DNA from 3 places in the Erwinia sp. BNK-24-b genome. Region 2 is predicted to be linked to each of the others. Evidence: predicted binding sites of a transcription regulator. Region 2 holds the regulator's gene; each other region holds the start of a gene.
The links. The regulator Fur, encoded in region 2, represses iron uptake genes when iron is present. The targets are predictions, from matches to a motif close to ATAATAATGAGAACNACTATCAA.
Positions count from the first base shown of each region.

Region 1 (3,278 bases), 1.8 Mb from region 2:
GACGGAGATCGACACAGCGCGGCGCGGCGAAAACAGCGTTGTTATCAACCCACTGCACCGGCACGCCATCCTGCTCATCAAAACGCATGCGGAGCGTGTCGGCCTCCTGCATGCCGCTGACTACCGCCTGACAAAGCAGCGGCTCGTTCAGTTCGCCGTTCAGCTCGACGTAGTGCGCCACGCTCCAGGCGTTGACCTGCGGCGAAAGCTGCTCCGCCATCCAGATGCCTGGCTGCGCGGCAACCAGCGGCATTACCTGCTGTTTTATTTTCTTCACCAGCGTTTCGCCTGTTTCAATAGTCATGATGTTTTCTCCGCTGCGGCGCAATCCGGGGTCAGGTTCTGCCAGCGGCCAGCCAGCCAGTCGTTGCAGGTCTGCTGCGTAGCCGGGCCATACACCCGCTGCCAGCCTGCCGGCAACGTACAGTGTTCAGGCCAGAGGCTGTAACGCTTGCCGTTTTGCAAAATGAAAAACGGGCCCTCTGGGCGATCGAAAGGATTACTCTGTTCCATCGAAAACTCCGGATAAGTGAAAAGGTTGCCACAGCGTGGTCAGGCCGTTGATCAAACCGCCGCGCCAGCAAAGCGCATCGTGCCCGCCGTCGAAAAGGCGATAGTGCAGCGAGGGATGTGCCCTTTGCAGTAGCGGATAAATATGTTGATTAGCCCGTAAAATAACCGGCTCACGCAGGCCAGCTTCCAGATAAATGCGCAGCGGGCTACCCTTGCCTAAACCTTTGGTAAGCTGCTCTGCCAGCCAGCCAGGTTCGCCCGTCTTTTGACGATGCGGCCACCAGAACGAGCCGGACTGGCTCAGCACGCAGCCGAAGCGCTGCGGCCAGTGCAGGCCAGCGTAAAGCGCGGAAAGGCCGCCAAAACTCTGCCCGGCAACCACCGTTGTCGTGGCATCGTCGCGCCAGCTAACCTGCGTGGACAGCAGCGGCAGCAGCTCTTCCTGGACGGCCAGCCAGAAATCGGGATTACAGGTAAGTTCCTGACCGCGATGCTGCGTATCAATCGCGTCGATGAGCAGATAGACCGCTGGCGGCAAATGGCCGCAGTTGGTTTCCGCCTGTAGCGCTGGCCATACCGGCATCTGTTCTGCCCAGAATTTGCCGTCCAGCAAAATGGCGAGCGGCAGCGGCTGCGGGCTTTCGCCGGTGGTGAAAAGCCATACCCGGCGCTGATTGCCCAGGCGCTGGCTTTGCCACTGGATGCAGCGAGGCGCGGTAAATTCGGTTTCATTTTTGTCCCAGCCCGGCTGCGCGGGTGCCTGCGGTAAATGCAGCGCGGAGGCGGGATGACCACGTCCCCCCTGCCAGCTGTTGGGATTAAGCGGATCGGCAATGGCCTGCGGCAACAATTTGCGCCAGCCTTCGCGCAGCGCCGTGCGATCCGGCGGCTGTTGCAGCGCGGCGGCGGAAAAGTCGTTTTCGCTGGTGGAAGGAATCAAACAGTAGCTGCCGCGCCAGCTGGCGTTCAGGCGAACCTGCCACTGCCAGACGTCGCTGCCGTCAATACGCTGTAAGCTTTGCGGCGCGCGCGGCTGATGGTGATCGGTCACGCCGGTTATATAGATCCAGACCCATTTAACCGGTGAAGTCAGCTCCCCACCGGCCGGGTCCTGCCAGTAAAACGTCACGGTGCAAATATCGCCCTCCGTCACGATTGAAGGCGAAACCAGGCCAGGCTTTTGCGGCCAGGCTACAACAGGATCGCTTTCTAAACTGCCAGCCATATCATTGCCTTATATAAGAGGTAAAACCGGAACGGCGTCAATTTTATTGATAATAATTTTCATTTGCAATAAGAAAAGGTGACGAACCGGTGAGTTGGCGCCACGGACGGCTTTAACATAAGCCATATAAATTCAAGGGATTAGCAAGGAAAGGCGGCTATGATCTGGCCTGAATAGCGGTAAAGCAGGGGGTAAGGCGACCTTAAGAAACAGGAAAGGAAAAAATAAGGGCAGTAAAAAAGATAAGCGCCGTTGATAGCTGGCGACGCTGGATTGCAGAAAAGTTAAAGTACGGCTGGCACTTTACCTCGCACCGACGGTGCGAGGTTTATTGCTGGGTTAGTTTTGCTCCGCAGCCGGATCGTGCAGGCGCTGACGCTGGCGCAGGCCAGGGAACCAGGCCATCCATAGCCCCACCACTATCAGCGTGCCGATACCGCCCAGCGCTGCCGCCGGGGCCGCGCCCATCCACGCAGCCAGCATGCCGGATTCGAATTCGCCGAGCTGGTTAGAAGTGTTAATAAAAATAGAGTTTACCGCGCTGACGCGTCCTCGCATCTCGTCTGGCGTATCCAGCTGTACCAGCGCGCCGCGAATAACCATGCTGACCATATCGAAACCGCCCAGCGCAAACAGCGCCAGCAGCGAAAGCCACAGCTCTTTCGACAAGGCAAAAACCAGCGTGGCTGCGCCAAAACCCGCCACGGAAGCAAACATAATGCGGCCAACGTTGCGTTCAAGCGAATTACGGCTAAGCCAAAAGCCCACCAGCAGGCCGCCGACTGCAGGCGCGCCGCGCAGCAAGCCTAATCCCCACGGCCCGGTATGCAGAATATCTTTGGCAAAAATGGGCAGCAGCGCCGTAGCGCCGCCCAGCAATACGGCAAACAGATCCAGCGAGATTACGCCAAGTACGTCTGGCCGATTGCGGATAAACTTGACGCCAGCAAAGACGCTGGCAAAGGTAGCCGGCTGGCGCGGCGGTGGCGCATGGTCGTAACGCAGCCGGCTCACCATCACAACGGAAATCAGATAAAGCACGCCGGTGGTGACGTAGACGGCTGCTGGCCCTGCAACATAAAGAAAGCCGCCCAGCGCCGGGCCAAGCATCGAGGCCGTTTGCATTGAGGCCGCATTAGCTGCCGTCGCTCGCGCCAGGATGCCGGGCGGCACCAGCGCAGGCAGCATGGACTGTAGCGAAGGCGCTTCCAGCGTTCTGGCAATCGACAGGATAAAAATCAACCCCAGAATCACCAGCTCGTTGGTGAGATGCAGCAGCGTTAGTACAGCGAGCGCGGCAATGGCCAGCAGCTCGGTTAACTGTCCCAGCAGCGTGACCAGACGACGATCGAACTGGTCGGCGACGTGTCCGGCAGGCAGCGCCAGCAGCACCGCAGGCAGAAACTGTGCCAGCCCGATTAAGCCAAGATCGAAAGCGCGACCGGTGATGGCGTAGATCTGCCAGCCCACCGCGATAGAAAGCATCTGAAAACCAAAGCTGGAGCTGGTGCGCGCCAGCCAGAAAGCGACAAAAGAACGA
Region 1 covers NZ_CP179901.1:1,505,319-1,508,596, reverse strand. Annotated here, with positions in the region: gene ACMGGR_RS06810 (enterobactin synthase subunit F) at 1-304, opposite strand, end outside; gene ACMGGR_RS06805 (MbtH family protein) at 301-513, opposite strand; gene fes (enterochelin esterase) at 500-1,738, opposite strand; gene ACMGGR_RS06795 (MFS transporter) at 2,078-3,278, opposite strand, start outside.
Region 1: a site for Fur is predicted at 1,785-1,807, ahead of fes (enterochelin esterase). Genes of this name have one in related genera too.

Region 2 (3,278 bases):
TTGTTTCGGTAAAAGGCTTTAATCTTGTCGACACGACTTTCACTGGGGTATGATGGCGCGCTAAAATTTGTCGGCGACTGCGGTCGCCGATGTTAATGGCCCAATCCATCAGAACTCCAGCCTTCAGTATCACGATTCTATGGCAAAAGAAAACACGGACCGCACCACGATCGATCTGTTCGCAGACGAGCGTCGCCCGGGACGACCCAAAACCAATCCGCTGACGCGTGATGAGCAGCTGCGTATTAATAAACGCAACCAGCTTAAGCGTGATAAAGTGCGCGGGCTGAAGCGCGTAGAGCTGAAAATGAACAGTGACGCGGTTGATGCCCTGAACCAGCTCGCCGAGCAGCGCAACATGAGCCGCAGCGAGCTGATTGAAGAGATGCTCATGGCGCAGTTAGCCAAACCAACGCGCTGAGCGGCGCAGCGGCAAAGCACAAAGCGACAAATGTGGGAGGATTAGCCGTTTATCCTCCCGTGGCTGTCTGCTATTATTGCCGTTTACATCATCAGGCTAGCCGCCGCATATCATTAAGTTTCAAGAGGTTATTAAAGTCATGGCAATCGTAGGCATTTTCTTTGGCAGCGATACGGGCAATACGGAAAACATTGCAAAAATGATCCAGAAGCAGCTCGGTAACGAGGTGGCTGAAGTTCATGATATCGCTAAAAGCAGCAAAGAAGACCTTGAAGCCTTTGATATTTTGCTGCTGGGCATCCCAACCTGGTACTACGGCGAAGCGCAGTGCGACTGGGATGACTTTTTCCCAACGCTGGAAGAGATTGACTTTAACGGCAAGCTGGTTGCGCTGTTTGGCTGTGGCGATCAGGAAGATTACGCGGAATATTTCTGCGATGCGATGGGCACTATCCGCGATATTATCGAACCGAACGGCGCGGTCATCGTGGGCCACTGGCCAACCGAAGGTTACCACTTCGAAGCGTCCAAAGGCCTGGCGGACGACAATCATTTCCTGGGCTTAGCCATTGATGAAGATCGTCAGCCGGAACTGACCAAAGAGCGCACCGAGAAGTGGGTAAACCAGATTTCTGAAGAACTTCAGCTGAAAGATATTCTCGAAGCCTGATGATCCCGGCCCGCCGAACAGGCAATTTTGTGCGGGCCAACGCATTTTCCTATCGCATCGATAGCTACTTTTTTGTAACTTTTGCCTGGAAAACGGTACAATAGTACGGCTCCGTTCACGCAACGCTTTTCACCATAATGATGATAAAGGTTGAATGTACGAATATTAACCCGGTACAGATGGGTGCTTGCTTTCCGGACGTAACGACATCTTATCCTTACATCCCTCAATGGTTTTGCATCTCTGCTGTGGTTTCTTCCAGGCATCAGTTCTATAATGAGACGCTCAGCTTTTGCGTCGACCGATGCTCACGGCTTTTCAGCCATTTAGTGACCAGTAAAGTAACAGGACAATATCCGCATGACTGACAACAACACCGCATTAAAGAAGGCCGGCCTGAAAGTCACGCTTCCTCGACTAAAAATTCTGGAAGTGCTTCAGGAGCCAGAGAGCCATCACGTCAGCGCGGAAGACTTGTATAAGCGCCTGATTGATATGGGCGAAGAGATTGGTCTGGCCACGGTTTACCGCGTGCTGAACCAGTTTGATGACGCAGGGATCGTTACCCGTCACAACTTTGAAGGCGGCAAGTCCGTGTTCGAACTGACGCAGCAGCATCATCACGACCACCTTATCTGCCTGGACTGCGGCAAAGTGATCGAATTCAGAGATGAATCCATCGAATCTCGCCAGCGTGATATCGCCACCAAACACGGTATCAAGTTGAGCAACCACAGCCTCTACCTTTATGGCCACTGCGCCACCGGCGACTGCCGTGAAGATGACTCGCTGCACGATAAATAATGCCTGATACAAAAAAACCGGTGATCGCTCACCGGTTTTTTTTTAACCCAAGGGCAGGCTTTTTGTTAAAAAGCACAATCGATCCGCAAAAAGTGCCAGCCAGCGGTCTGAACGATCAATCTGGCAAAATCCGTATTTTAGATACAAAGAATGCGCCCTGCTATTTTCCCAAACGCATAAGTGAGCCGGGCATATCAGAGCGTTTCTGTACGGCTGAAACGTTTTCCATCCGGACTAACAGAACGGACCATAACTTTGCCAGCGACCGTTGGCTGCATATTTGCCTCGTAGCGCCGCCAGTTTTTCCCCTCATCCACGCTATATTCAATGATTAACCCCGGCAGCGCAATATTGGCTTCCAGTTTACCATCGGCAATTCGCGCACCGGGAACCGGCAGGCGATAATGAATGCCGGCTTTATCCAGCCTTGCCAGCTCACGCTGCCCCAGCAGATTAGCGAACATTTGCCAGTCTTCCAGCAGCACCTGCCGATCAACATGTTGGGTAACACCGCCAATAAACTCTTTACCCGCCTTATAGTCCAGCTCCCAGGCCGCGCGGTGCCAGGCTCTTTCAGCCACTGCAGCCACGCGAGGGAAAATCATATACTCCATTTGACGATCGGTACGTGACGTTTCGCTCCAGAGCTGGGCCGACAGACCATAAGCGCCAGGCCAGGTTTTGTCAGATTTCGCGGTGAAGGTTTTACCATCGCGATCCACAGAGGTTTCGGCATTTTGCGGTAGATTATCAGGTGCGAAGCTAAACATTTTACGCTCGTCGCTAAACCGCGTTCCCCAGTAGTAACCGCGCTCCAGTGGATTTACCTCGTAGGGAAAATCCATATAAACGTAGTCAGGGCTGGAGATAATTACCTCATAACCTTTATTTGCCCAGTCGTTAGCCGAATCAAAACCACCCCAGTACAGCGTATCCCAGAAATTAACAGCAACACGTTTAGTGGCAAACGTGTCGGCATTTTCGGCATCTTTCAGGCCATCCTGCCATGCCTGCATTTTGTCGATACCATGTTGCTTAACCTGCTGGCTAACCTGCAGCGCAAAGTAGCTGGGCAGATGTTCAAGATCCGCTACTTTGCCGTCTTTGATCATTGCCTGGCAAACCTGCGATTTTGCCCACGGCTTGTCTTCCTTACTCATATCAAGAAGGCCAGTGCCGGCAACGGGTTTATTTATGTCTGAATAACCGGCCCCCAGGCGAATGTTTTTCGCTTCGTCGCCGCCAAAGTGCCACGTTTGCAGCGGCTGCCCGGCTTCTTGATGCATGGCCTGAATTTCACTGATAACCTTATCAGTGAAGCGCAGAGAAGATGACAAACAAGGGTTCAGATAGCTGGTACGATCGTAAAGCTGTACCGAGGTG
Region 2 covers NZ_CP179901.1:3,277,686-3,280,963, forward strand. Annotated here, with positions in the region: gene ybfE (LexA regulated protein) at 140-421, shown strand; gene fldA (flavodoxin FldA) at 561-1,091, shown strand; gene fur (ferric iron uptake transcriptional regulator) at 1,452-1,895, shown strand; gene ACMGGR_RS14990 (beta-N-acetylhexosaminidase) at 2,090-3,278, opposite strand, start outside.

Region 3 (3,278 bases), 1.9 Mb from region 2:
GCACCAGGGATCTGTTATAAGGCCAGCGAGCCACGACGGATCATCCTGCCAGCAGCGGGCAAAATGATTTACGGAGAAGTAACATGAAGTTTGTTGATGAAGCGACGATCCTCGTTGCTGCGGGCGATGGCGGCAATGGCTGCGTCAGCTTCCGTCGTGAAAAATATATTCCCCGGGGCGGACCGGACGGTGGTGATGGCGGCGATGGCGGCGACGTCTACATGCAGGCCGATGAAAACCTGAACACCCTGATCGATTACCGTTTCGAAAAATCTTTCCGCGCTGAACGTGGCCAGAATGGCCAGAGCCGTGACTGTACCGGCAAACGCGGCAAAGACATTATTATTAAAGTGCCTGTTGGCACCCGCATCATCGATCAGGGCACCGGCGAAACGCTGGGCGATATGATGACGCACGGTCAGCAGACCATGGTCGCCAAAGGCGGCTGGCATGGCCTGGGCAACACCCGCTTTAAATCTTCCGTTAACCGTACGCCTCGTCAGAAAACGATGGGCACGCCGGGCGAAAAGCGCGACCTGCAGCTGGAGCTGATGCTGCTGGCCGATGTCGGTATGCTGGGTCTGCCAAACGCAGGTAAATCTACTTTTATTCGCGCCGTTTCTGCTGCGAAGCCTAAAGTCGCCGACTATCCGTTTACCACGCTGGTGCCAAGCCTGGGCGTGGTGCGTATGGATAGCGAGCAAAGCTTTGTGGTAGCCGATATTCCTGGCCTGATTGAAGGCGCTTCTGACGGTGCCGGTCTGGGGATTCGCTTCCTTAAGCACCTTGAGCGCTGCCGCGTGCTGCTGCACACTATTGACCTGGCACCGATTGACGAGTCCGATCCGGTAGAAAATGCCCGTATCATCCTGGGCGAGCTGGAAAAATACAGCGAGAAGCTGTTTAACAAGCCACGCTGGCTGGTTTTCAACAAGGTTGACCTGCTGGACCAGGAAGAAGCTGAATCCCGTGCGAAGGCGATTGCCGAAGCGCTGGGCTGGACGGATAAATATTATCTGATCTCTGCGGCCAACCGCGTCGGCGTTACGCCTCTATGCTGGGACGTAATGTCCTTCCTGAACGCCAATCCAAAAGAGGCGGAAGTGGAAGAGAAGCAGCCGGAGAAAGTGGAATTCATGTGGGACGACTATCATCGTCAACAGCTGGAAGAAGCTGAAACGGCGGTAGAAGAAGATGACGACTGGGATGAAGACTGGGACGATGAAGACGACGAAGGCGTCGAAATCATCTATCAGCGCTAATCTTGCGGGGCACCTTAGGGTGCCTCTGTTTTTTGCGGCGAACCTTCGCCACCGGCAATTATTCCTTCCCGGTAATAAAGATAATCATTATCATTCTCTCTTGCTGAGGTGCGCGAGGCATACCGCTTCGCCCTGATTGAAAGAGCTTTGAGAATGACTGCTTATGTTCGCCTGCTTTCCCTGATCTGTTTTGCCCTTTCGCTCCTTTCTGTTAGCCCGGCTCGTGCCGAGGGAGGCTGGCCGCGTCATCTCACCAGCGTCAAGGGCGAGATTGTGCTTAAGCAACAACCTGAACGCATTGTCTCCACCAGCGTAACGCTGACCGGCTCGCTGTTAGCGATAGATGCCCCGGTCATTGCCAGTGGCGCAACCATGCCGGGCCATCGTATTGCGGATGGCCAGGGCTTTTTCCGCCAGTGGGGGAAAGTTGCGGTAGCAAAAGGCGTTAAGCGGCTCTACAGCGGCGAGCCAAACCTTGAAGCGATAGCTGCAGAAAATCCCGATCTGATCATCGTTAGCGCCACAGGGAATGACTCTGCGCTGCCGTTTTACGACCGTCTGGCCGCGCTGGCCCCGACGCTGGTTGTCAACTATGACGATAAAAGCTGGCAGGAAGTAGAGCGCGTGCTTGCGCAGGCCACAGGCAAAGAAGCCGAGGCGCAAAAGTCGATTCAAAGCTATGCGCAGCGTGAAAAAGAGGTCAAGGCCAGGCTCAGGCTGCCGCCGCAGCCCGTTTCCGCGCTGGTTTATAATCCTCATGCTCATCTGGTAAACCTCTGGACGCCCGAGTCCGCCCAGGGAAAATTGCTGGAGTCGCTTGGCTTCACGCTGGCTGAGCCGTCGGCTATCGTATTACAGGCCAGCCAGCGGCTTAAGCGACGGGATATTATTCCTGTCGCGGGAGAGAACCTGGTCACCGGACTGACGGGCAACAGCATAATGATGTTCGCCGCTGACGATAACAAAGCGCTGCTGGCCGAGCCGCTGCTTGCAACTTCACCAGCAATTAAAGCTAAGCAGGTTTACACCTTAGGCGAAGACAGCTTTCGTCTGGATTACTATAGCGCCAGCAACGTGCTGACTCGTCTTGAACAGCTTTTCTCCGCAAAATAGCCTGTCCGTGCCCCTGCGTTAGCCGGGGCACAATTCCTTTACTTTACGCGCCACCTCTCAAAATCAGCTGCCTCAATAAGAATGCGATGCATAATCGAATTGATAATAGTTTGCATTTAAAATAATGTATTGCCGCCTGGTGACAAACGTCAGAGCCGTTTGATAACGCTGGCAGGGCGGACAACAACGTATTTCCGCCTTTGAATTCATCTAATTGCCACTGTGGATACGGGCAGGGCGAATTGGCAGGGAATGAGAACGTTGAAAAGACTATCAAGATTATCACTAGCAATTTTACTTGAACTGGGCATGGTCGTGGCAGCGAGCGCGGCAGATACCACGCAGGAAAACACGGCGGCGGCGACGGCAAAAGCGGCCTCCGGCACGACCAGCAACACGGAAGGCGCGACCATGATGGTAACGGCGGAGCAGCAAAACCTGCAGGCACCGGGCGTTTCTACCATCACCTCTGACGAAATAAAAAAACGACCACCTGCCCGCGATCTGTCTGAAATCATCCGCACCATGCCGGGCGTTAACCTGACCGGCAACTCCACCAGCGGCCAGCGCGGCAACAATCGCCAGATTGATATTCGCGGCATGGGCCCGGAAAACACCCTAATCCTGATTGACGGCATGCCGGTTGCCAGCCGCAACTCGGTACGTTTGGGCTGGCGTGGTGAACGCGATACGCGCGGCGATACCAACTGGGTGCCGCCAGAGATGGTTGACCATATTGAAGTCATCAGGGGCCCGGCCGCCGCGCGTTATGGCAACGGTGCCGCGGGCGGCGTGGTCAATATCATTACCAAACAGACCAGCAACGAATGGCACGGCTCCTGGAACACTTATCTGAATATGCCGGAGCATAAATCAGAAGGATCGACCAAACGCTCGAACTTC
Region 3 covers NZ_CP179901.1:399,728-403,005, forward strand. Annotated here, with positions in the region: gene cgtA (Obg family GTPase CgtA) at 84-1,262, shown strand; gene fepB (Fe2+-enterobactin ABC transporter substrate-binding protein) at 1,416-2,375, shown strand; gene ACMGGR_RS01920 (TonB-dependent siderophore receptor) at 2,637-3,278, shown strand, end outside.
Region 3: a site for Fur is predicted at 1,334-1,356, ahead of fepB (Fe2+-enterobactin ABC transporter substrate-binding protein). Genes of this name have one in related genera too.